Regions from separate parts of the Desulfofundulus thermocisternus DSM 10259 genome, predicted to be linked through region 1. Evidence: riboswitches for the same ligand, from Rfam matches in the RefSeq annotation. Region 1 holds a riboswitch; each other region holds the start of a gene.

The links. A riboswitch is a leader RNA that binds a small molecule or an ion and turns the genes downstream of it on or off. The one in region 1 is predicted to bind cobalamin.
Positions count from the first base shown of each region.
Region 2: linked by a shared signal. The riboswitch ahead of cbiD (cobalt-precorrin-5B (C(1))-methyltransferase CbiD) and the one ahead of cobT (nicotinate-nucleotide--dimethylbenzimidazole phosphoribosyltransferase) in region 1 are both predicted to bind cobalamin.
Region 3: linked by a shared signal. The riboswitch ahead of BR83_RS0107665 (energy-coupling factor ABC transporter permease) and the one ahead of cobT (nicotinate-nucleotide--dimethylbenzimidazole phosphoribosyltransferase) in region 1 are both predicted to bind cobalamin.

Region 1 is NZ_JMLG01000026.1:4,617-12,181, forward strand. It holds gene BR83_RS0112300 (arginase family protein) at 39-845, opposite strand; gene BR83_RS0112305 (sulfite exporter TauE/SafE family protein) at 934-1,704, opposite strand; gene BR83_RS0112315 (pyruvate kinase alpha/beta domain-containing protein) at 1,967-2,512, shown strand; gene fbp (fructose-1,6-bisphosphate aldolase/phosphatase) at 2,695-3,789, shown strand; gene cobT (nicotinate-nucleotide--dimethylbenzimidazole phosphoribosyltransferase) at 3,904-4,971, opposite strand; cobalamin riboswitch at 5,060-5,264, opposite strand; gene BR83_RS0112340 (ferredoxin domain-containing protein) at 5,329-5,862, opposite strand; gene BR83_RS0112345 (DUF342 domain-containing protein) at 5,882-7,372, opposite strand.
Region 2 is NZ_JMLG01000014.1:25,395-32,959, reverse strand. It holds gene BR83_RS0110460 (cysteine hydrolase family protein) at 152-688, shown strand; gene BR83_RS0110455 (histidinol-phosphatase) at 685-1,536, shown strand; gene BR83_RS0110450 (DnaD domain-containing protein) at 1,605-2,381, shown strand; gene BR83_RS0110445 (ATP-binding protein) at 2,402-3,145, shown strand; cobalamin riboswitch at 3,159-3,421, shown strand; gene cbiD (cobalt-precorrin-5B (C(1))-methyltransferase CbiD) at 3,534-4,637, shown strand; gene cbiE (precorrin-6y C5,15-methyltransferase (decarboxylating) subunit CbiE) at 4,619-5,278, shown strand; gene cbiT (precorrin-6Y C5,15-methyltransferase (decarboxylating) subunit CbiT) at 5,307-5,846, shown strand; gene cobI (precorrin-2 C(20)-methyltransferase) at 5,836-6,549, shown strand; gene cobM (precorrin-4 C(11)-methyltransferase) at 6,567-7,322, shown strand; gene BR83_RS0110415 (cobalt-precorrin 5A hydrolase) at 7,319-7,565, shown strand, end outside.
Region 3 is NZ_JMLG01000007.1:32,562-40,126, reverse strand. It holds gene fdhD (formate dehydrogenase accessory sulfurtransferase FdhD) at 1-83, opposite strand, end outside; gene BR83_RS0107685 (MogA/MoaB family molybdenum cofactor biosynthesis protein) at 193-684, shown strand; gene groES (co-chaperone GroES) at 1,033-1,323, shown strand; gene groL (chaperonin GroEL) at 1,383-3,002, shown strand; cobalamin riboswitch at 3,101-3,323, shown strand; gene BR83_RS0107665 (energy-coupling factor ABC transporter permease) at 3,693-4,442, shown strand; gene BR83_RS15340 (energy-coupling factor ABC transporter substrate-binding protein) at 4,439-4,777, shown strand; gene cbiQ (cobalt ECF transporter T component CbiQ) at 4,764-5,546, shown strand; gene BR83_RS15335 (energy-coupling factor ABC transporter ATP-binding protein) at 5,543-6,433, shown strand; gene BR83_RS0107645 (L-lactate dehydrogenase) at 6,489-7,436, shown strand; tRNA gene BR83_RS0107640 (tRNA-Arg) at 7,505-7,565, shown strand, end outside.

The DNA.
Region 1 (7,565 bases):
AGGCGTCTTTTAAAAAGCAGCAGCGCGGGGAGCCGCGGTCAGGCCGGCATTCCATATGCCGGTTCATCTCCCGCCTGCCGGCACTCCCTGCTACGAACCTCCCGCCGGGATATACCGGCCGCGTGCTTGAGCAGCCGGCATAAAGCCAGGTTGATTTTCTCGTGATGAGCAATTAACTTCCGTTCCTCCACCGCCGGCCAGGGGCCGCGCGGGGTCAGCTCCCCGCAGACATCCATCCCAACCACCCGGCGGTGCTCCAGGCACCAGCGCAGGAAGGCAAAGACTTCATTCACGGTCATCTCGCCTGCTCCCCAGTCGGTGGCCGGTGCGCTGAAAACATCCTTATCTATGCTCACGTAGACGCCGGCCGGCCCCAAAAGCGCCTCCCAGCAGTTCTTGCGCCGGGCAAGCATGGACCGCCACATCCCGGGCGTTATGACCAGCACCCCGGCCGGCAGCGGCGGGAGCTTCCCGGCCACGCCGATAACCACCACCCGCTGAACCGCGGGAAGCTTCACCAGTTCCCGGATCCAGGAACCGCAGCTCACATACCCCTGCGCAGAGGGAAAACAGTCCAGGTGCCGGTCGAAAACCAGTACCTGCAACGGACCCCCGGCAGCCCGCCGGATGATTAAAGGCAGCGCCAGGTGATGATAATTACCGCTGCCCAAAAAAACAAGCTCCGCCGGAAAATTTTTTAAGCGCCCGGCCAGAAGGTCCAGCGTTTCCCGCGAACTCATGTACCGGAGGCCGCGCATATCCACCCGCAGCCGGCAGTCGGCCTCGCGGGCCAGAAGGGGCTGCCACGCAAACGTTTCATCCGTCTCCAGGATTCCCACGCGCATAATTCACCCACCTCCTACCATTAAAACTGGTATGACGTCAGGTGAACCAGCCTGTGTTCAAATCCTGCTGCCCGGCCCGGGCCTGGGCTCACTCACCGGCAGCCTGTCCTTCAGTACGGGGCTTGGGCGCCCGCAAGTACCTCACTCCGGTCCAGATGAGGACGGCAGAAAATATAACCCGCAGGGCCGCCTCGGGCAGGAAATGGGCCAGCGAGCCGCCCAGGTAAGTACCCGCCAGGATGCCGGCAATCAAACCGGGCAGGATATTCCCCGTAACATTGCCCAGCCGCCAGTGGGAATAAGCGCCGGCTATACCCACGGGAACCATGGCCAGCAGGGAGCAACCCTGGGCCATGTACTGGGTGTAACCGGCCAGCAGGACCATGGAAGGAACCATTATGGTCCCCCCGCCGACCCCCATCATCCCGGAAAGAAAACCGGTAAAAATCCCTGTGGCCAGGAGGATAACTGTCTCCACCCAGCCTGTAACCGGCCGGGCCACGTGGGGCAGGTAGGGTTTCAACAGCAGCAGCAGGGAGACCACGATTAAAAACCCGCCGAAGGCTCTTTTAAGCTTCCATTCCGGAAGGGCACTGGCAAAGTGAGCCCCCGCCCTGGCGGTGAACACGGCGGTAGAAGCCAGCAGGATGGAGGCCACCAGATCCACCGAACCGTTCAGGGCATAGGTTATAGCCCCCGAAATCCCGGTAAAGACCAGCGCCACCAGGCTTGTACCGTGGGCCGTGTGCTGGCTCAACTTCAGGATGCTCACCATCAGGGGGATCATAATTACCCCGCCGCCCAGGCCGACAAGCCCTCCAAAAAATCCCGCCGCCAGGCCGATCAGAACGCCAATCACTCTGCTACTCCCTTCCACCGGTTATTTCTACAGTTCACGTTTTCACTCTCCTTAATCATCCTATCAGTCCGCCGGTACCCGTTCAAGGCCACCACGGCAGCTTCTATTTTCTTCCACATAGCCCGGACCGGGAGGGCATATAAATAATTATACCTCCTGCAGGTAATTTCGGCCAGTCCCCCGGCACCTCAACTTGCCAAAAGCAGGGCCGCTGGTCTAAAATAGGGAAGGTAGCCAAGCTTATGCTTAAGGAGGTAAGAAAATGTACTGGTCCCAGAAAGGTCCTGTAAATACCGATGAAACCATAGCCCTGGCCGTAAAGAGGGCGCGGGAACTGGCCATCGACCACGTTGTTGTGGCCTCCTGCAGCGGGGAAACAGCCAGAAAGCTCATCGGCAAGGTGCCCAATGTGGTCTGCGTAACCCACCACGTGGGCTTTGCCGCTCCGGGAGAAGACGAAATGCCCCCCGCCGTGCGGGAAGAACTGGCGTCTAAAGGAGTGCGTCTGCTCACCACCACCCACCTCATGGGGGGGCTGGACCGGGGGGTGCGGAACAAGTTCGGCGGCGTCTACCCCGCGGAGATCATCGCCCAGACCCTGCGCATGCTGGGGCAGGGCTTGAAGGTATGCGTGGAGATTGCCGTCATGGCCCTGGACGCCGGGCTAATCCCGGCCGGCAAAGAGGTGGTGGCCATCGCCGGCACGGGAACCGGTGCCGATACCGCCGTGGTCATTCTCCCCGCCCACGCCAACCACTTCTTCGACACCAGGGTAAAGGAGATCATCTGCAAGCCCCGGGAATTTTAAGATTCCCGCCCGGGGTAATGCCTTACAGTAAATAAGATAACACAATAGACCTTTTGAGAAGAATTGTGTTACAACATTTTGCTTTTTAGATTAAAAAATTTTTTTGCTGCAGCAGGAAAAAGTCCAGACTTACAGAATAAATAAATGTAAGTGGATCATTTTTTTGTACGGGGAGGATTTTCATGGGCAAAAAAATTACCGTTACGGTCATCAAAGCGGATGTCGGAGGATGCGTCGGACACTCAAGCGTCCACTCCGCCCTGATCGAAAAGGCCCAGGGCATGTTGAAGGGCAGTTCCCTGCTGATTGACTCGTATGTAGCTCACGTAGGTGACGATATCAACCTGATTATGACCCACGAACTGGGCCGGAACAACGGTGAAATTCACCAGCTGGCCTGGGATACCTTTGTAGCCTGTACGGAAATAGCCAAAAAGTTGAAGCTTTACGGAGCGGGACAGGACTTGCTGGCCGATGCCTTTTCCGGCAACATTAAGGGCCTGGGCCCGGGAGTTGCGGAGATGGAGTTTGAAGAGCGCAAGAGCGAACCCATAGTGATCTTCATGGCCGACAAGACCGAACCGGGAGCCTGGAACCTGCCCCTGTACAAAATTTTCGCCGACCCCTTTAACACCGCCGGGCTGGTCATCGACCCCAGCATGCACGACGGGTTCATCTTCGAGGTCCGGGACCTGATCGAAAACACGCGGGTCAACTTCTCAGCCCCGGAAGATATATACGACATGCTGGTCTTTATCGGCGCCCCCGGCCGCTACTGCATCAAGCGCGTCTTCCACAAGAAAACGGGAGAAATCGCGGCTGTATCCAGCACCCAGCGGCTTAACCTGATGGCCGGCCGCTACGTGGGTAAGGACGACCCGGTGTGCATCGTGCGCTGCCAGAGCGGCATGCCGGCCGTGGGCGAGGTGCTGGAACCCTTCACCAAACCCCACCTGGTCAGCGGCTGGATGCGCGGCTCCCACAGCGGCCCGCTGATGCCGGTCAGCATGCAGCAGGCCACCCCATCCCGTTTTGACGGCCCGCCCCGGGTGGTCGCCCTGGGCTTCCAGCTTGCCGACGGCAAGCTCATCGGGCCGCAGGACTTCTTTGCCGACCCGGCCTTCGATCAGGCGCGGCAGATGGCCAACGAAATCGCCAGCTACATGCGCAGCCTGGGACCCTTCGAACCACACCGGCTGCACCTGGACGAAATGGAATACACCACCATGCCCCAGGTGCTGAAAAAGCTGAAAGACCGCTTCGAAAAACTGCGCTAGACAACCGGTCGACCTGCCAGTTGAATTTCCGCCCGCCAAACAGCAGCGGGCCGTACCGCGGTAAAAATTATACGGGCCCTGGAAAAGCCCGCCGGCTTTCCAGGGCCTGTTTATTTACTTCAATATCTTTTCCTCATCCAGCGCGGTCAGGCCCGCCTCGCTAAAGCTGGCCATCTCGTTGATCACCCGGCAGGCCGCTTCCACCAGGTGCATGGCCAGGGCTGCCCCGGTCCCCTCTCCCAGCCGCATGTTCAGGTGCAGCATGGGTACCAGCCCCAGGTGCTCCAGGATGAGACGGTGACCCCGCTCCCCCGAAAGGTGGGAAGGAATTAAAAACTCCCTGGCCCGGGGCTGCAGGGCCACCGCCACCATGGCGGCGGCAGTGGTGATAAAGCCGTCGATGACCACCGGCACCCGCCGGGCGGCCGCCCCCAGGATAACCCCGGCCAGGCCGCCGATTTCCAGCCCGCCCACTTTGGCCAGAACATCCAGGGGGTCGGTGGGATCGGGGCGGTTCACCTCCAGCGCCCTGGACACCACTTCTATTTTCCGCTGCAGCACTTCATCGTTGACCAGGGTCCCCCGCCCGGTGACCTCCCCGGGGTCAAAGCCTCCCAGCGCCGCGGCAATGGCGCTGCTGGGGGTGGTGTTGCCAATGCCCATATCGCCGAGGCCAATCAGGGTGGCCCCCCGGTCGATTTCCTCCTGGACCACCTCGATGCCCACCTCCACCGCCCGCACCGCTTCCTCGCGGGTCATGGCCGGGCCGCGGGCGATGTTTCCCGTACCCGGGCGTACCTTCCTGTTCAAAACCCCGGGGTAATCCACGGGCACGGCCACCCCCACATCCACCACCACCAGACGGGCACCGGCCAGCCGCCCCAGCACGCCGATCCCGGCCACCCCGTTGAGAAAAGCCGGGAGCTGCTGGTGGGTGATCTCCTGGGGCGCCACGCTGACCCCTTCGGCCACCACCCCGTGATCGCCGGCCATGACGATGATCACCCGGTCGCCAACCACGGGGCGGGGGTTACCGGTAATGCCCGCCAGCTGAATGGCCAGCTCCTCCAGCCGGCCCAGGCTGCCCGGCGGCTTGATCAGGCTGTCCAGCCGCTCCCGGGCCTCAGCCATGGGCTGCTCGTACAGCATCCCCACCTCGCCTATGGTTTTTTCCAGCAGCAATTTCACCAACCTCCCTGCAAATTAATGGATCTGGCTAAAAATAAAAGTCCACAGCCCCATCAAGGCCGTGGACTTTACCATCATCCAGCGGTGGCAAAACCGGCAGGCAGGTCTCCTGGCTCAGGATCCTCGCGGCCACCCGCCTTCCCGGCGACACCCATCAGCGGGTGCCCTGCCAGTGGCATCATCCCGGTGGCCGCTCCCCATTCACAGTGGCGGGACCGCTCAGGATTCGCACCTGATTCCCTATTCTCCCCCGCAAAAGCGGGGGCACCTGCCGGTGTTGATATATGCCATTTATTATAAAATAGTTTTTCGACGCACCCCTTTACTTTTCCTGCCGTCCGGAAAAATATTTCAACTTTTTACCGGCCGGTCAAAGTAAATATTCTTGCCCGTGGCCGAAATGGGAATACCCACCACAATGGGGCCCTGAAGCAGGCCCATCTGGCGGGCCACCGTCCCCACCCGGTACATGATCCGGTTGTCGGCATTGAAGAGGCTGGCCGTTTTCACCGCCGAGCCCAGGGCAATACCCACATCCAGCAGGCGCCACGCGCACAGGGGCCCGGGAAACTCCGGCCCCTCATGGCTCTGCAGGTCCTCGCAGCGGCTGAAACCGCAGGCTCCGCAGTTCAGGCCCAGGGGCTTGTTCTCCGTCAGGGAGATGAGGACCACCGCGTCGGAGCGGCGCACATTATCGGCATCCCGGTCGAAGTTCACCTTCCCCCGCTCCTTCCCGAACCGTTCCATTTCATCGGCCAGCCGGGATAATTCTTCCCCCGATAAAATCCTGACGCCCACGTAATCCTGGCCCAGCCCCTTGGGAGCGGTACGGGCTGCCAGGGCCATCAGTTGAGCCACCATGAGCAAAGCCTCGCGCAAAACCATCACCCTTCCCCGAAAACTATTATTTTCCCGGAATGATATCCAGCTCCCCCTCTTTATTGAGAAGGACCTTGATGGAGCCCGTTTCCTGCGCCAGGACCTGGCGGCGCTGCCCCACCTGCACCACGGACCCCGGGAAAGCCCGCTTCACCCTGATCACCCCGGATGCTCCCACCCGGACCACCGGGGGCGCCCCCAGGGCGCTGCCCAGCTCCTCCACCTCGGCGCTGCCGTCACAGAAAATCTCCCCGCCCTTGAAGGAACCCCTGATCACCACGTCCCGCCCGGCACTGATGGTGGTGTTGACGCACCCCTGCCGGGTCACAAAAACGCTCCCCGAACTCTGGATGGTGGAATTCATGGCCGAGGGGAGCACCACATCGGCCGGGTTTTCCGCGGCCTCCTGCAGCAGGGCGACGGCGGCTTCCACGTCCCTGACCACCTGATCGAAATTCTTCACCGTCAGGGGGTTCAGACCAACCAGGCAGTTCAGGGAGCGGCCGCACCTGGCCACTTCCTCCGGCACCATCGCCCTGACGGCGGCAATTTCCCGCAGGGTGTTTTTCACCAGGGGACGCAAATGCTTAAACCTGGTATCCATCAGGGCCATGAGAACCCGCCCGAAATCCAGCCGCGCCGGGCTTTTCCCCTGCCGCTGCTTCACCTGTTCCAGGGCCGCCCGCAGGAGGTCCAGGCCGGACCGTATATCCCGGAACATGAAGGAGAGTTTCAGGGCCCCCGGAAAGCCGGTGCCGGCCCGCAGCCTGCTGCCGATTACCCCCCGGTGAACGTGCATCTTCCGGCCGCTGACCACGGCCGCCCGGGTCACCAGGCCGGTGATCTCCACAGCACCCGTTGCCTCCACTTCCATGGCCTCACAAACATTGCCCAGTATTTTCAGATCCCCTTTGAATCTAATATTACCGCTTTTAATGTTCACATCCCCCTGATGAACCAGGAGGGGATCAACATAAAAAATATAAGTGTTCCCGGCTTTTCTGTACCAGGGCCGCCCGCTACCCGCGGCCACCACCCGGGTGCCCCCTTCCTTCAGCTCCACCCCTTTCCCCGCCTGCAGCTCCAGCAGTACCGGCGGCGGGGGTGGGAGAACCTCGCCGGTCACGGACCTGCCCGGCTGCCCCGGCTGCGGGGGATGCTTTACCGCCAGCAGGGTCCCGGACTCCACGGAAACAATGGTGCTGGTCTCCCGGAAGTCAACGCGTTCTTCCCCTTCCCCGGCCCTCCCGGGGGGAATCTCCTCCTCGAAAAAAATCTCCAGCCGCTCGTCCACACCGGGCTGCGGCGGCTCCCCTTCCGCCACCAGCAACGGCTCCGGCCGGGGACCGGCGGCAAAGGAGGCCACCACCTCCTCTTTAATGCCCCAAACCACCCCCGCCGCCTGCAGTGCTTCGCGGACCGCCTCCTGCTCCAGGACGGTAACGCCTTCCGGGGCGGAAATATAAGCCCTCAGCCCGTCCTCGCTTATGGTTACCTTTAAATTTTCGCCGGCCACCATTTCCTCCCCCAGTACAGCTTGCTTAAAATCACCCTTATAACTTTATTCGGAAGATCCCGGCCAAAAATAAGAAAGCGGCCCTTTTTCCCTGCAGCAACATTTACGTAAATCCTTCCACATCTGCACAGGGATCTCCTGCCAGGGGTGCCGCTTAATGCCGGAAAGCGGCGGCGAGCCGCGGCCACCTGCG
Region 2 (7,565 bases), on a different contig from region 1:
TATAAAGGATTTTAACGTGTTATATTTTGCCAGGGGCACTGGGTTTTTCTACTGTACCTACCAGTATTGAAAAAGATATGTTAAAATACTAATGGTTTTAGTATTAACAGATTTAGTAATAGCTACAAGTTTAATATAAGGAGGGATATTTATGCCTCGCCATGTTTTAATGGTAATAGATATGCTAAAGGACTTTATTGATAGCAACGGAACATTAAATTGCGGTGAAAACGGCAGAAAGATTGTCCCGTTTGTGGTGGAAAAAGTGAAAGAGTTCATGAACCAGCAGGAACCGATAATTTTTATTATGGATGCTCATTCACCAGAAGATCCGGAATTCTCCCGTTTTCCCATCCATTGCGTTTACGGTACTCCGGGAGCAAGCCTTATTGATGAACTGGCATCGCTGATTGAAGAATACCCCTTTGCCATTAAAGTTCCCAAAACACGTTATAGTGGTTTTTACCGGACCAATTTGAGTAAAATTTTGGAAGACCTTAATCCAGTCGCAGTCCACATTGTAGGCGTTTGCACCAATATCTGCGTTTTATACACTGTAGAGGAATTGCGGAATAGGGATTACCAAACCATAGTATATTCTAAAGGTGTAGCCAGTTTTGATGAAGAAGCTCATCTTTGGGCATTAAAACAAATGGAAACAGTTTTAGGAGCGGAGATTGTTGAATGATATATCTCCTGGACTACCATATACATCCGGGTTATTCCATTGATGCCGAAGACCAAAGCATTCTGGAATATTGTCAGAGGGCATTAAAACTTGAATTGAAAGAAATCTGTTTTACCCCCCATCTGGAAGTGGACCCGGTGCGCAGGCAAAAAGATTGGTTTGTGCGGGTAGAAGGAAAATTTCATCCCATGGAAGACCTGAGCTGGCTTGACAATTACTTCCTTGAAATTGAAAATGCTCGAAACCAATTACGAAGTACACATTTAAAAATTAAAGCCGGCGTGGAAATTGGGTATATACGGGGTTGTGAGGAAAGAATAGAAAAAATTATTACCAGTTATCCATTCGATTATGTACTGGGTTCAATACATTGCCTTGCTCACCAGTCCATATCTTCCTGGAAAGAAAGCCAGGAGTACTTTTCCTCTCATACTGTAGATGAGGCATTAAACGAATATTTCCAGATATTACAGGATGCGGTAAATTGTAACCTTTTTGATTGTATAGCTCACCTGGATCTTTATCGCCGTCATGGTGAACGCTTCTGGGGTAAAACTTTAATAGATGCCCATCAGGGAAAGATCGAGCCTATACTGAAGGATATGGCACGAAAAAAAATTGGCCTGGAAGTAAACACCTCCAGCATAAAACGGGGGCTAAGCGAGTTTCATCCCAGCAGGGAAATTCTTTTCCTGGCCCGTGAGTATGGTGTGAAAGTATTTACCGTTGGCTCTGACGCGCACCGGCTTTCAGAACTGGGAGCATATATAAAGCAGGCGATAATTATGCTAAAAGAAATGGGGTTAGCAGTATATACATTTACTGCTCGTCAACCCTGCCCCTTATAAGGTTTTTTTTATCTGGACAAACTTCCTCCCTTACCATAAAATATTCACTAACAGGGAGGAAGGTTATGATGAGCGGTAGAACGGTAAAAAGATACCGTGAGGGAAATATTACCGCTGCCTTTGGAACAGATCTTTTACTCCAGGGCATTACAGCTGTTCCCAACCTTTTGCTTCGCTTATATCGCCACCTTGATATAACCGATGAAGAAATGATCCTTCTCATTCAACTTTTAAGGTTACAGATAGAGGAAAAAAATTTACTTCCTTCCGCTTCTGCGCTGGCTGAGTGTACGTCCCAGGATGTAACCCAGGTACAGCAAAATCTAAACAGGTTGTTAGAAAAAGAGGTCCTGGCTGTAACTCAGTATTACGATGAAAATAAGGATCAAATCCTGAGTGGGTACGATTTTGAACCGTTGCTGGAAAAGCTTTCAGAGATCTGGGCCAGTATCAGGGTCAGGGAAATAGAGCGTACCCGCTGCTTGCTGGAAAAAAGAACCCGGCTGGAAGCCAATTCTCCGGAATTTGCATTAATTATAAAGGCATTTGAACAGGAGTTCGGGCGTCCTGTTTCTCCTATGGAGGTAGAACAAATACGGCAATGGATTGAAGAATTAAACCCTACGCTGGTTTTAGAAGCCCTGCGCCGGGCTGTCTTGATGGGAAAGCATAATTTTAAATATATTGATAGTATTATTCTGGAGTGGAAAAAGAATAATCTTCGTACTCTGGAAGAAATAAACGCCTATGATGCGCAGTTTAAGAAACGACGTTCAGTTAAAAATACCACACCAAAGGTAGACGAACGTAAAAAAGCACTTTTAAAAACCCTATATCTTAGTTAAGGGAGAAAGGATGCTGGCCAATGAAGGCCTGCCCTGTATGTAATGACCGGGGTATAGTGATAAAAAATAACGTGGCTTTTCCCTGCTCCTGTAGCAAGCAAAAGGCTATCCTCAACCGTTTTAAAGAAGCTGGATTGCCAGAAGGGTTACGTAGTCATACTTTTGATAAATTTGACTTCAAGTATTATTCCAAATTCAGAATAGATCCGGAACGAAAAATAACTTATTACGAGTTGGCCAGGCGTACCTTTCAAGCAGCACTGGACTTCGTCCAAAACTTTAAAAAAAACCGGCATATCGATGGTCTTTTAATTACAGGTCCCGTTGGAAGTGGGAAAACATACCTGGCGGCATGTATAGCAAACGCTTTACTGGAAGCAGAAACAGTATTATTGTTTGTCGTCGTACCTGATTTACTGGATCGCCTGCGCTCTACTTATGATCAAAACCGCCAGATAATAGAACATTATTCGGAAAAAGACCTGCTGGATACGGCAAGGGAAGTGCCTCTCTTATTTTTGGATGATTTGGGAGCCCATAATTATACTGAATGGGCCAAAAATAAACTTTACTCTATATTAAATTACCGCGTTAATCACCGTCTTCCCGTAATCATCACCACCAATATCAGCCTGGAAAACCTGGGTGAATATCTGGGGGAAAGAACTGCGTCCCGCATTTGCCAAATGTGCTGGCCCTGTCGATTATCGGTAGAAGATGATATTCGAATGATCAAACGCAGGGAAAAACTCCAGGACAGCTAGTCTGAAAAGGAAAAACTAAATATTAGGGGCGGGTCCCCTCGGGGGATAATAGGGAAGACCGGGGAGCAGCTAACCTGCTTGAGCCGGCGCGGTCCCGCCACTGTAACCGGGGAGGAGCCGCAAATTGCCACTGGTTATATACTCACTGGAAAGCTAAAAAGATATTTTTCAACAATTTGTTGTGATTTTACAATATTTATTGTGAGTATTGACCGGGAAGGCGCGGTTATCTGATGATCCGCGAGCCAGGAGACCTGCCTGCCCCTTAAAACTGAACTTTTCAAGTTCAGTAAAGGCCTATCTATCTTCGCGCGAAAGATAGCAGGCGTAATGAAACCTGACACGCCCTTCTTTTGCCGGGCGTGTTTTTTTCAGGAGGAAAAATGAAGTGACTAAATCTTTACGTAACGGAATTACCACCGGAGCATGTGCTGCTGCAGCAGCCCGTGCGGCTACAGAATTACTTTATCATGATACCAAGCCCGGTGAAGTTACCCTGGTAAATCCAACTGGCCAGTTAATCAGGGTACCAATCCATAAGCTGGTAAATATACCCGGTGGCACAAGGGCAGTGGTAATTAAAGACGGGGGGGATGATCCCGACGTTACCCACGGCCTCCCAGTTGTAGTAGAAGCTCGCCCCACTAAAAAAGGGATCCAGCTCCGCGGGGGACCCGGTGTAGGACGGGTTACCAAACGGGGTCTGGCAGTGGCAGTAGGAGAGCCAGCCATTAACCCTGTTCCAAGGCAAATGATCAGGGAAGCGGTAAACAGCATCCTTCCTCCCAATCGGGGAGTGGAACTTACGGTCAGCGTACCCGGAGGAGAGCTGGTGGCCAGGCGCACCCTGAACCCCCGCCTGGGGATTGTAGGAGGTATATCCATATTGGGTACAACGGGGATAGTTCGGCCCATGTCCGAAGAAGCTTTTAAAGATTCTCTATTACCACTGCTGGACGTAGCCAGGGCAGCGGGTTTTAACCAGGTTGTTCTTACTCCCGGACAAATGGGGGTTCGGACGGCAGTTGATAAATACGGATTTCCGGCCGATGCCGTGGTAGAAATGAGTAATTTCGTGGGGTTCATGCTGGAAAACTGTGTAGAAAAAGGCTTTTCCGGCGTTCTCCTCTGGGGACATCATGGCAAACTGTTAAAAGTTGCAGCTGGAATATTTCACACTCACAGCCGCATAGCGGATGCCCGGCGAGAAACGCTGGCCAGTTATGCTGCCCTGATGGGAGCAGACAGAACCCTGATTGCTCATATTATGGAAGCCGGCACTATTGAAAGTGTAGTAGATCTTCTGGCTGAACATAATTTATTGGGCATATACCATCAGCTGGCTAGCCGGGCCAGCCAGCGAGCCATGGAGTACGTCCACCACCGCTTGCTGGTGGGAACGGTATTCTTGACCTTAGATGGCAAAATCCTGGGATGGGACCATCATGCCCGGGAAATAGGGAGGGCACTGGGATGCCGCGAATTAAAATAATTGGGGTGGGCCCGGGCCACCAGGATTACCTTACTCCCGCAGCCCAAAAGGCTCTGGCCGAAGCCGGGGTGCTGGTAGGCGGCATTCGCCATCTTTCTCTTTTAGCCAATGGTAGACAAAAAACGTTTATCATTAAAAATAACCTTAAGGCCATGGTTGATTTTATCAATCGACACCGGGAAGAAGGAGTAGCCGTTATAGCCTCCGGCGACCCCGGTTTATATGGTATTCTGCAGTACCTGCTTCAATACTTTTCTGTAGAGGAACTGGAAGTAATTCCTGGTGTCAGTTCTGTGCAACTGGCCTTCGCCCGCCTGGCCCTGCCCTGGCACGATGCCCTGATTACAAGTGCTCACGGAAGACCAGTTGAAGACTTGATTCAGCTGGTGCGCGACCATAAAAAAGTAGCCCTTTTTACCGACCCGAGAAGTTCACCCAGCCGCATAGCCAGCATGCTCTTAGAAGCAGGTATAATCAACCGAAAAATTTTTGTTTGTTGTAATTTGAGTTATCCGGAAGAAAAAATCCTGGAAACCACAGCCGGTGAACTAGCCTGTATGGATCTATCCGGGCAAAAAAATTGTGTTATGGTGATTATAGATGAGAAAGTCCTGGCCTTACACGACTCCGGGAATTCCTGATGAATTTTTTATTCGCGGCGATATTCCCATGACCAAGGAAGAAGTTCGTACCGTCACCCTGGCCAAAGCACGATTAGGGCCAGGCCAGGTTGTGTGGGATATTGGCAGCGGTACCGGCTCCCTTGCCATAGAAGCGGCAAGGCTAATAGGCAACGGCACTGTTTATGCCATCGAGCAGAACCCTGTTGCAAGAGAGCTAATCCGTAAAAACATATACCAGTTCGACCTGAAAAATATAGAGGTAATTGAAGGTCGCGCTCCAGAAGCGTTGCTCCCCCTTCCCGTTCCCCAAAGGGTCTTCATCGGTGGCTCGGGCGGAAAGCTGGAAGAGATAATAAACCTGCTGCAAATAAGACTTAATCCTGGAGCAAGAGTGGTCATTAACGCCTTAACCCTGGAAACACTCACCCGCATCCTGGTTTTACTCGACCAACTGCCATGGAAAAAGGAAGTGGTACAGGTATCTGTTACCCGTGCGGTTTCCCGCGGCAATTATCATCTGCTGCATGCTTTAAACCCGGTGTGGATCATTGCTGTCCAAAAGGAGGGAGATGAGGGTGGGGGGTAAGTTTTATGGTATCGGAGTTGGCCCCGGGGATCCAGAGCTACTTACCCTAAAAGCTTATCGCATATTACAAAATGTAGATGTAGTATGTGTTCCTAAATCATCAGCTGACCGGGAAAGCCTGGCTTTGTCAGTGGTCAATAAGATAATCAAGCATCAAATCCTAACTATCGAATTAACTTTTCCCATGTCCAGAAACAAGCAAATATTAGAAGAACATTGGGCCATAGCCGGGGAAAAAGTAGCACAACTGGTACAACAGGGAAACAAGGTAGCCTTTATTACCATTGGTGACCCCATGTTTTATAGCACTTATGGCTATATACAGGCTTACCTGCAAAAAAATTATCCCTGGCTACCGGTAGAAACCATTCCGGGGGTCACTGCCATGAGCGCATGTGCAGCCGCACTGGGAGAACCACTGGCTACAGGAGATGAAGACCTGGCAGTGATACCGGCAGTTAATAATCTTAAGCGACTGGAAGAGACCCTGGATAACTTTGATAACGTGGTACTGATGAAAATAAACCGCCATTTCGATAAGATTTTGGAAATTTTACACAAAAAAAATTTAATTAATCGTGCCGTCCTGGTAAGTCGTTGTGGCTACCCGGATCAAATAATAAGCCGGGAAATAACCGAATTTGCTGGAAAAAATCTTGATTATATGTCAATACTCATCCTCCGGAACTTAAAAGGTCGTTAATTTAAGGGGGGCAATAAATGATTTATTTTGTTGGTGCCGGACCGGGAGATCCTGAACTGATAACTATTAAGGGAGCAAAGTTACTGCAGGAAGCTGATGTAGTTATTTACACCGGCTCGCTGGTTAATCCCAAAATATTAAATTACTGCAAACCAGGTGCAGAGATTTATAATAGTGCCACCATGACCCGAGAGGAAATACTGGCTGTAATGCGCAGGGCACACCTGAAACAATTAACCGTGGTTCGACTGCATACCGGTGACCCTGCTCTATATGGAGCCATACAGGAACAGATGGATGCTCTGATGTCCCAGGACATACCTTTTAAGGTTGTACCAGGGGTAAGCTCCTTTCTGGCTGCTGCAGCCGCCATTCCCCATGAGCTGACTTTACCAGGCGTAACCCAAACAGTAATCCTTACCCGGCTGGAAGGACGTACCCCGGTTCCAGAACAAGAAAAGCTTAGGGAACTGGCCCGTCATCAGTGCACCATGTGTATCTTTCTTTCCGTTCACCAGATAGAACAGGTGGTGGAAGAATTACTTGCTGGAGGTTATTCTCCCCAAACCCCGGTACTGGTAATAGAAAAGGTCTCGTGGCCTGAAGAACGCTTGTTGCGGGGAACGCTGGCAGATATTGCTGAACAGGTTAAGAATGCAGGTATTACCCGCACCGCCCTGGTTCTGGTAGGAGATGTTTTTAATTCTTCCTACCAGTTGTCGCGGCTCTATGACCCTCATTTTGACCACAGCTACCGGAACAGCAGGAAATGAACATTGCTATATTTGCCATTACTAAAAACGGTACAGAGCTGGCGGCAAAGGTATCCCGGCATTTGTTAAATGAGGGACACCAGGTGCGCATGTTCAGGCCCGGCCGTTTTCCGGGAGAAGGGGAACCCTTCTACGGTCCTGTATCCCGGATAGTGGCAGGAGAATTTTACCGGTGCCAGGGTTTGATCTTTATCATGGCCCTGGGTATTGTGGTCAGGTTACTTGCTCCTTTAATTAAAGACA
Region 3 (7,565 bases), on a different contig from region 1:
CGGGCCACTTCATCTTCAACGGTTGTCACACGGCCGCCGATCACTTTTTTTACGGTAACGGTAGTGGTTTCGGATATGGCCATTGGTTTAACCTCCTGCAGCTCATTACCACTATTTTATCTTTAACCGGTTTAATGCTTCAACTGAATAAGATGTGGTTATCCTGTTCTGATTATACTGGAGGTGATGTCCATGTGGCGGGTTGGTATTCTAACAGCCAGTGATAAAGGTTCCCGGGGTGAAAGGGAGGATAGAAGTGCCGGGGTGATTCGCGAGATGGTAGCCGGTATCGGGGGGGAAGTGGTATCTTACTATATTGTGCCCGATGATCTGGATGTCCTGAAAGAAACGCTCATCAAAATGGTCGACCAGGAGAAGCTGGACCTCATCCTGACCACCGGCGGTACGGGCTTCGCCCCGCGGGACAACACCCCCGAGGCAACCCGGGCGGTTATTCAGCGGGAAGTGCCGGGTATTCCTGAGGTAATGCGGCTGGAAAGTCTCAAAAAAACACCCCGGGCCATGCTCAGCCGGGCTGCAGCGGGCATCAGGCACCAAACGCTCATCATCAACCTGCCGGGCAGTGCCCGGGCGGTGAGGGAATGCCTGGAAGTAATTCTGCCGGCACTTTCCCATGGCCTGGAAATACTTACCGGCAGGGGCGGTGAGTGCGGGGCAGATTAAGGGGTTGCCGCGGTAAAAACCTGCGGCCGGTACACATCTTCCTTAAAAACGGGCTGGTATGCTTAATTAATTTTGCATGTATAAACCATTTTTCTTATGGGGAAAATGTTTCTAGAAAGGTCAAGAAATGTTTGGACAGGAATTTGCGATAATAGCTTATCGGAGGGAGAAAATGAGAGATAAAGTCGGGTAATTTCCTTTAAAAGGTTTTAAAGGGGGATTAGGTCCATGGAGAAAAGTTGCTTTTAATCATTCCCCCTTTATATTATAGTACTTGGGTATTAGCACTCAGTTTAAATGAGTGCTAACAATAAAGAAAACAAACTCTATTCTAAGGAGGGGTTTTAGGTGAAAATCAGGCCATTGGGTGAACGGGTGGTTGTCAAGCCGCTGCCCAGCGAGGAGAAGACCAAGGGAGGCATTGTGCTGCCTGAAACCGCCAAGGAGAAGCCCCAGGAAGGGGAAGTAATAGCGGTAGGTCCCGGTCGCCTGCTGGATAATGGCACCCGTGTACCTGTTGACCTCAAGGTGGGGGACAGGGTCCTGTTCTCCAAATATGCCGGTAATGAGGTCAAGATAGATGACGAAGAATACCTGATCATGCGGGAAGCCGACATCCTTGGGGTTATTGAAAAGTAGGTTTTTGCTGGTGTAAGGAGACATAATTAAACATCTGATATCTGAGGAGGTCGAGGAAATTGGCTGGTAAAGAGATTATTTTCCGGGAAGAAGCACGCCGTGCCCTGGAGAGGGGCGTTAATGCCCTGGCCGAAGCGGTACGGGTTACCCTGGGACCAAAAGGCCGTAACGTGGTGCTGGAGAAAAAGTTTGGTTCTCCCATGATCACCAATGACGGTGTGACCATCGCCCGGGAAATTGAATTAACCGATCCCTTTGAAAATATGGGCGCCCAGCTGGTTAAAGAAGTGGCCACCAAGACCAACGACGTGGCCGGCGATGGTACCACCACCGCTACCGTGCTGGCCCAGGCCATTGTCCGGGAAGGCTTGAAGAACGTGGCTGCCGGAGCCAACCCGATGATTATCAAGCGGGGCATTGAAAAAGCGGTGGAAAAAGCCGTGGAGGCCATCAAGGCTGCTGCTAAACCTGTGGAAAGCAAGGCGGCCATCGCTCAGGTAGCTTCCATATCGGCCAACGATCCGTCCATCGGCGAATTGATCTCTGAAGCCATGGAAAAGGTGGGCAAGGACGGAGTAATTACCGTCGAGGAATCCAAGGGTATCGGCACCACCCTGGAAGTGGTGGAAGGGATGAATTTCGACCGGGGTTACATATCCCCATACATGGTTACCGATACCGAGAAAATGGAGGCTATCCTCAACGATCCCTACATCCTCATTACTGACCGGAAGATCAGCGCCGTGGCCGATCTGCTGCCCATCCTGGAAAGGATCGTGCAGGCGGGCAAGCCGCTGCTGATTATTGCCGAGGATGTGGAAGGTGAGGCCCTGGCCACCCTGGTGCTGAACAAGCTGCGCGGTACCCTGTCCTGTGTGGCCGTCAAAGCCCCCGGTTTCGGTGACCGGCGCAAGGCCATGCTGGAGGATATCGCCATCCTCACCGGCGGTACCGTAATCAGCGAGGAGCTGGGCCTCAAGCTGGACAAGGCTACTATCGACATGCTGGGCCGGGCTTCCAAGGTCCGGGTGAAGAAGGAAGAGACCATTATTGTCGGCGGTGCCGGCTCCCAGGACAAGATCAACGCCCGCATTGCTTCCATTAAGAAGCAAATTGAAGAAACAACCTCCGACTTTGACCGGGAGAAACTGCAGGAGCGCCTGGCCAAGCTGGCGGGCGGCGTAGCGGTCATCCAGGTTGGTGCGGCTACGGAAACTGAAATGAAAGAGAAGAAGCTGCGCATTGAGGACGCCCTGAACGCCACCCGGGCCGCCGTGGAAGAAGGTATTGTTTCCGGCGGTGGTGTGGCTTACGTGGCGGCTATTAAGGCCCTGGATAACATTGAAACCAGCAGCCTGGACGAGAAGACCGGGGTGGACATTGTGCGCCGGGCTCTGGAAGAACCGCTGCGGCAGATTGCCAACAATGCCGGTGCGGAAGGCTCTGTGGTGGTGGAGAAGGTCAAGGCCCTTCCCGATGGCATGGGCTTCAACGCTCTGACCGGCGAGTATGTGAATATGATCGAAGCCGGTATTGTGGACCCGGCCAAGGTAACCCGTTCCGCCCTGCAGAACGCTGCCTCCATTGCCGCCATGATCCTGACTACCGAAACCCTGGTGGCGGAGAAGCCGGAGAAAGAGAAAGACACCGGTATGGGCGGCGGAATGCCTCCCATGTAATAACCGGGAAAATAAGCGGTCCTGCCTTGAAAGGCAGGGCCATTTCATTTTTCCAGCATCCTTCTGGACAGCATATACCTGTTGTGTTATAATTTAGGCAATTGAATAATTGAACGGGTGCTCCCTTTTTCAAGGGATAGAGGGAAGTCAGTGCAAATCTGACGCGGTGCCGCCACTGTGAATGGGGAGCTGGCCACACAATGCCACTGGTCGGGCACTTGCAGTGACCGGTTAGCAGTTGCTGGTGGGTGTCCGGTTGGGAAGGCGTGGTTAAAGCGATGATCCATGAGCCAGGAAACCTGCCCGTTCCATTTCACCGTTTGTACCTACGGTCCATGGGGAGGTGAAAGAGTTAAAGACGGCGTTTTCACCCCTGCACCCGGACTAGCAGGGGTTATTAATTTTCCTATTAATTTTCCATTTATATACCGGGAATAGGTGCTTTATCCCGAGGGATAAAGCTTAAAGGGTTACCAGTCCACTGCCCGGAGAGCCTCTTCAATTAGGTGACTTGGAGGGGCCATGATCCGTGGGCAGCCAGGGGCATGCCTATTCCACTCCTCTATCCTGAACCGGGGGAGCGGTGCAGCATGTCCTTTTTGTGTTTGTAACCCCCGGAAGTGATCCGGGGGTTTTCATGTACCGGTTGGACGCCTGTTAAACGGTTACCTTGCTACGGGAGGGATGCTGATGAAAGAGCGGACATGTACCCTTATATTTGCCCTTCTCCTGCTCCTCTGCTTTCCCCAGCAAAATGCCTGGGCTATGCACATAATGGAGGGATTTCTTCCCTTAAAATGGAGCCTGTTCTGGTATGTCCTGACCCTGCCTTTCTTCATTGCCGGCCTGCTGTCCATCCAGAGGGCCGTAAAGGTCGATCCGGGGGTAAAAATGCTCCTGGGGCTGGCCGGTGCCTTTGCTTTTGTGCTTTCAGCGTTGAAACTTCCTTCCGTTACCGGCAGCTGTTCTCACCCCACCGGAGTGGGTCTGGGAGCCATACTTTTTGGTCCCTGGGTAATGTGTGTTCTTGGCTTCATTGTGCTGCTCTTTCAGGCGGTCCTGCTGGCCCATGGGGGCCTGACCACGCTGGGGGCCAACACCTTTTCCATGGCGGTGGTCGGCCCGCTGGTGGCCTGTGCCATATACCGGTTGGGGGAGAGGCTGTCTTTACCCCGCTGGCTGTCGGTGTTTCTGGCCGCCTTTTTGGGCGATCTCCTGACCTATGTTACCACCTCCGTACAGCTGGCCCTGGCTTTTCCCGCCCCTGACGGGGGAGTAATGGCAGCCATGGTCAAGTTTATGGGCATCTTTGCCATAACCCAGGTGCCGCTGGCTGTCAGCGAGGGGATCCTGACCATTATTGTTTTTAACTTTCTGCTGGCCCATAACCGCCAGGAACTGGAACAGTTGCGAGTTTTATCCCGGGGGGTGTGGAGATGAAAGCCGGTTTAAAGAACCTGCTGTTGATTCTGGTTGTTCTGGCTCTGGCTGTTTTTCCTCTCCTGGTAAATAAAAATGCTGAATTTGGAGGGGCCGATGAGCAGGCCGAAGAGGTAATTGGAGAACTGCAGCCGGATTACCAGCCCTGGTTCGAATCCGTATGGGAGCCGCCCAGCGGGGAAATTGAAAGCCTGCTTTTTGCCCTGCAGGCAGCGCTGGGCGCCGGATTTATCGGCTATTTCATCGGATTCTACCGGGGCCGCAGGGAACAGGGTACCGGGCAGGAACGCCGGCGGGGAACGATAAAAGAGAGGGATGCCGTTGTTCAGGATTGACCAGTATGCTTATACCAGCAGCCTGCGCCATGTGCACCCCGGTGAAAAATTTGCCTTTGCCATCCTGACCATGGGTATCTGTCTGGCAGCATCAACCATCCTGGTACCACTGCTGGTTACCTGCCTGGCGGCGGCAGCAGTAATCATGGTTGCCCGCGTACCGGCTCGCTTTTACTTCCGGCTGCTGTTCCTTCCCCTGGGTTTCCTGGTGGCCGGCCTGCTGGCCGTTACCCTGACCATCTCCCGGGGGGCCGATCCCGCTGTTTACGGGCTTGTTATCGGAGGGGTTACCCTGGGAGTGACCGGGCCCGCTTTAAATCAAGCAGCCCTGATTTTTACCAAGTCCCTGGGGGCGGTATCCTGCCTGTACTTTTTATCCCTGACTACCCCCATGGTGGAGATTATCTCCATCCTGCACCGGCTGAGGGTGCCCGCCCTGCTGGTGGAGATGATGGGTCTGATCTACCGTTTTATCTTCGTAATCATGGAAACGGCCGGGATGATGTATGTTTCCCAGGGTTCCCGCTGCGGTTATGCCGGCATCAGGGTTTCTTTCCGCTCAATGGCCCAGCTGGTGGCCAACTTATTTGCCCGGTCATACCACCGTTCCCGGGCCCTTTATACCGCCCTGCTGGCCAGGGGCTATACAGGGGAGATAAGGATGTGGGAGGAACCCCGCCCGGTTTCCGCAAAGAACCTGGTCCTGATTGCCCTGGTGGATTTAACCCTGCTGGTTCTGGTCCTGGTGACCTGGAGGTGGCCTGTTTGAAGGAAAATATACTGGAAGCCCGGGATGTTCATTTTACCTATTCCGATGGAACGGCTGCCCTGCGGGGAGCTACAATGGCCATTGAAAGAGGAAAAAAAATAGCTGTGCTGGGCTCCAACGGGGCCGGTAAAACTACTATTTTCTTGCATTTCAATGGTATACTGCGTCCCGGGAGGGGGCAGGTGCTGTTTAACGGACGGCCGGTGCGCTATGATCATCGCTCATTGATGGAGCTGCGCAGGAACGTGGGGATCGTTTTTCAGGACCCCGATATGCAGCTTTTTTCGGCCAGTGTGGTCCAGGAGATTGCTTTTGGCCCGCTGAACCTGGGTTTGTCCCGGGAGGAAGTGTTACGCCGGGTGGAAGCGGCTATGGAGGCCACGGAGATTACCGGCCTGAAGGATAAGCCCACCCACCTGCTGAGTTACGGCCAGAAGAAACGGGTTTGTCTTGCCGGTGTCCTGGCCATGGAACCGCAGGTGTTGATCTGTGATGAACCCACGGCCGGCCTGGACCCGCTGCATGCCGGCCAGGTAATGGAACTTTTCGACCGGATCAACCGGCAGGGTGCTACAGTGGTCCTGGCCACCCATGATGTGGACCTGGCCTACTCATGGGCTGACTATGTCTATGTGATGAGCTGCGGTACCGTTGTGGGAGAAGGGCTGCCCGGTGAAGTATTTTGTAACGAACAGCTTTTGCGGCAGAGTGATCTGTCCCGTCCCTGGCTGGTGGAGGTTTTTGAACAGCTGAGCCGCAAGGGATGGCTGCCCGAAGGTTTACCCCTCCCCCGGACCAAAGAGCAGCTTTTTAATTACCTCCAGGAGGTAAAGGGAAATAACGTTCCGGGAAAACCGGCTGTGGTGTATCTCTTTCCCCGGGGGTAATTTTTTTTAGTAATTTTTTAAAAGGGAGGGGAAAATAAAGGGGGGAGGGGGAAAAATGCCTGTAGATGACAAGCGTAAAATAGCCGTGGTGGGGGTAGGTGCTGTTGGTTCCGCCACCGCTTACGCGGTGATGATCAGCGGCCTGGTCAGTGAGCTGGTGCTGGTGGATATCAACCGGGAACGGGCTGAAGGGGAGGCCATGGATCTGGCCCACGGCGCTTCGTTTATCAAGCCCATCCGCATTTACGCCGGCGAATATAAGGACTGCCGTGATGCCGATATTGTTATCTTTTGCGCCGGGGCCAACCAGAAACCCGGCGAGACACGGCTGGATCTGGTGCAGCGAAATTTTGCTGTCCTCAAAGATGTCCTTGAACACCTCATGCCGTTGAAGGATGACGGCATCCTGCTGATGGTTAGCAACCCGGTGGATATCCTCACCTACGCGGCACTGCGCTTGACCCACCTGCCTCCGGCGCAGGTCATCGGTTCCGGTACAGTTCTGGACAGTTCCCGGTTCCGCTATCTGCTCAGCCAGTACTGCCAGGTGGAGCCCAGGAATATTCACGCCTATGTGGTGGGCGAGCACGGTGATACGGAGGTGCCCCTCTGGAGCCTGGCCAATATTGCCGGTATGCCGGTGCAGGAGTTCTGCTGCTGGCGCGGTGTTCCCTGCCTGGATCCGGAGGAAATCAGCCGCCGGGTGCGAGAAGCGGCTTACGAGGTCATCGCACGCAAGGGGGCCACTTATTATGCCATTGGCCTGGCGGTAAAACGGATCTGCGAGAGCATCTTGCGGGACGAAAATTCCATCCTCACGGTATCGGGCCTGGTGGATGGCGAATACGGGATCGCCGGTGTTTGTCTCAGCCTTCCTTCCATTGTCAACCGGAAGGGCCGGGCCCGGGTGCTGGCCGTGCCCCTGGCTGCCCGGGAGGAAGAAGCCCTGCACCACTCTGCCCGGACCCTGCAGTCGATTATTGCGCAGCTGGATTTGCCCTGAAGCTCCAAGAAATTTACTATTGCTTTTTTTTGAGGTTTTGGTATAATATCTTGTGCAGTTATTTATATGCGCCTGTAGCTCAGAGGATAGAGCGCCGGCCTCCGGAGCCGGGTCTTGCGCAGGTTCGAT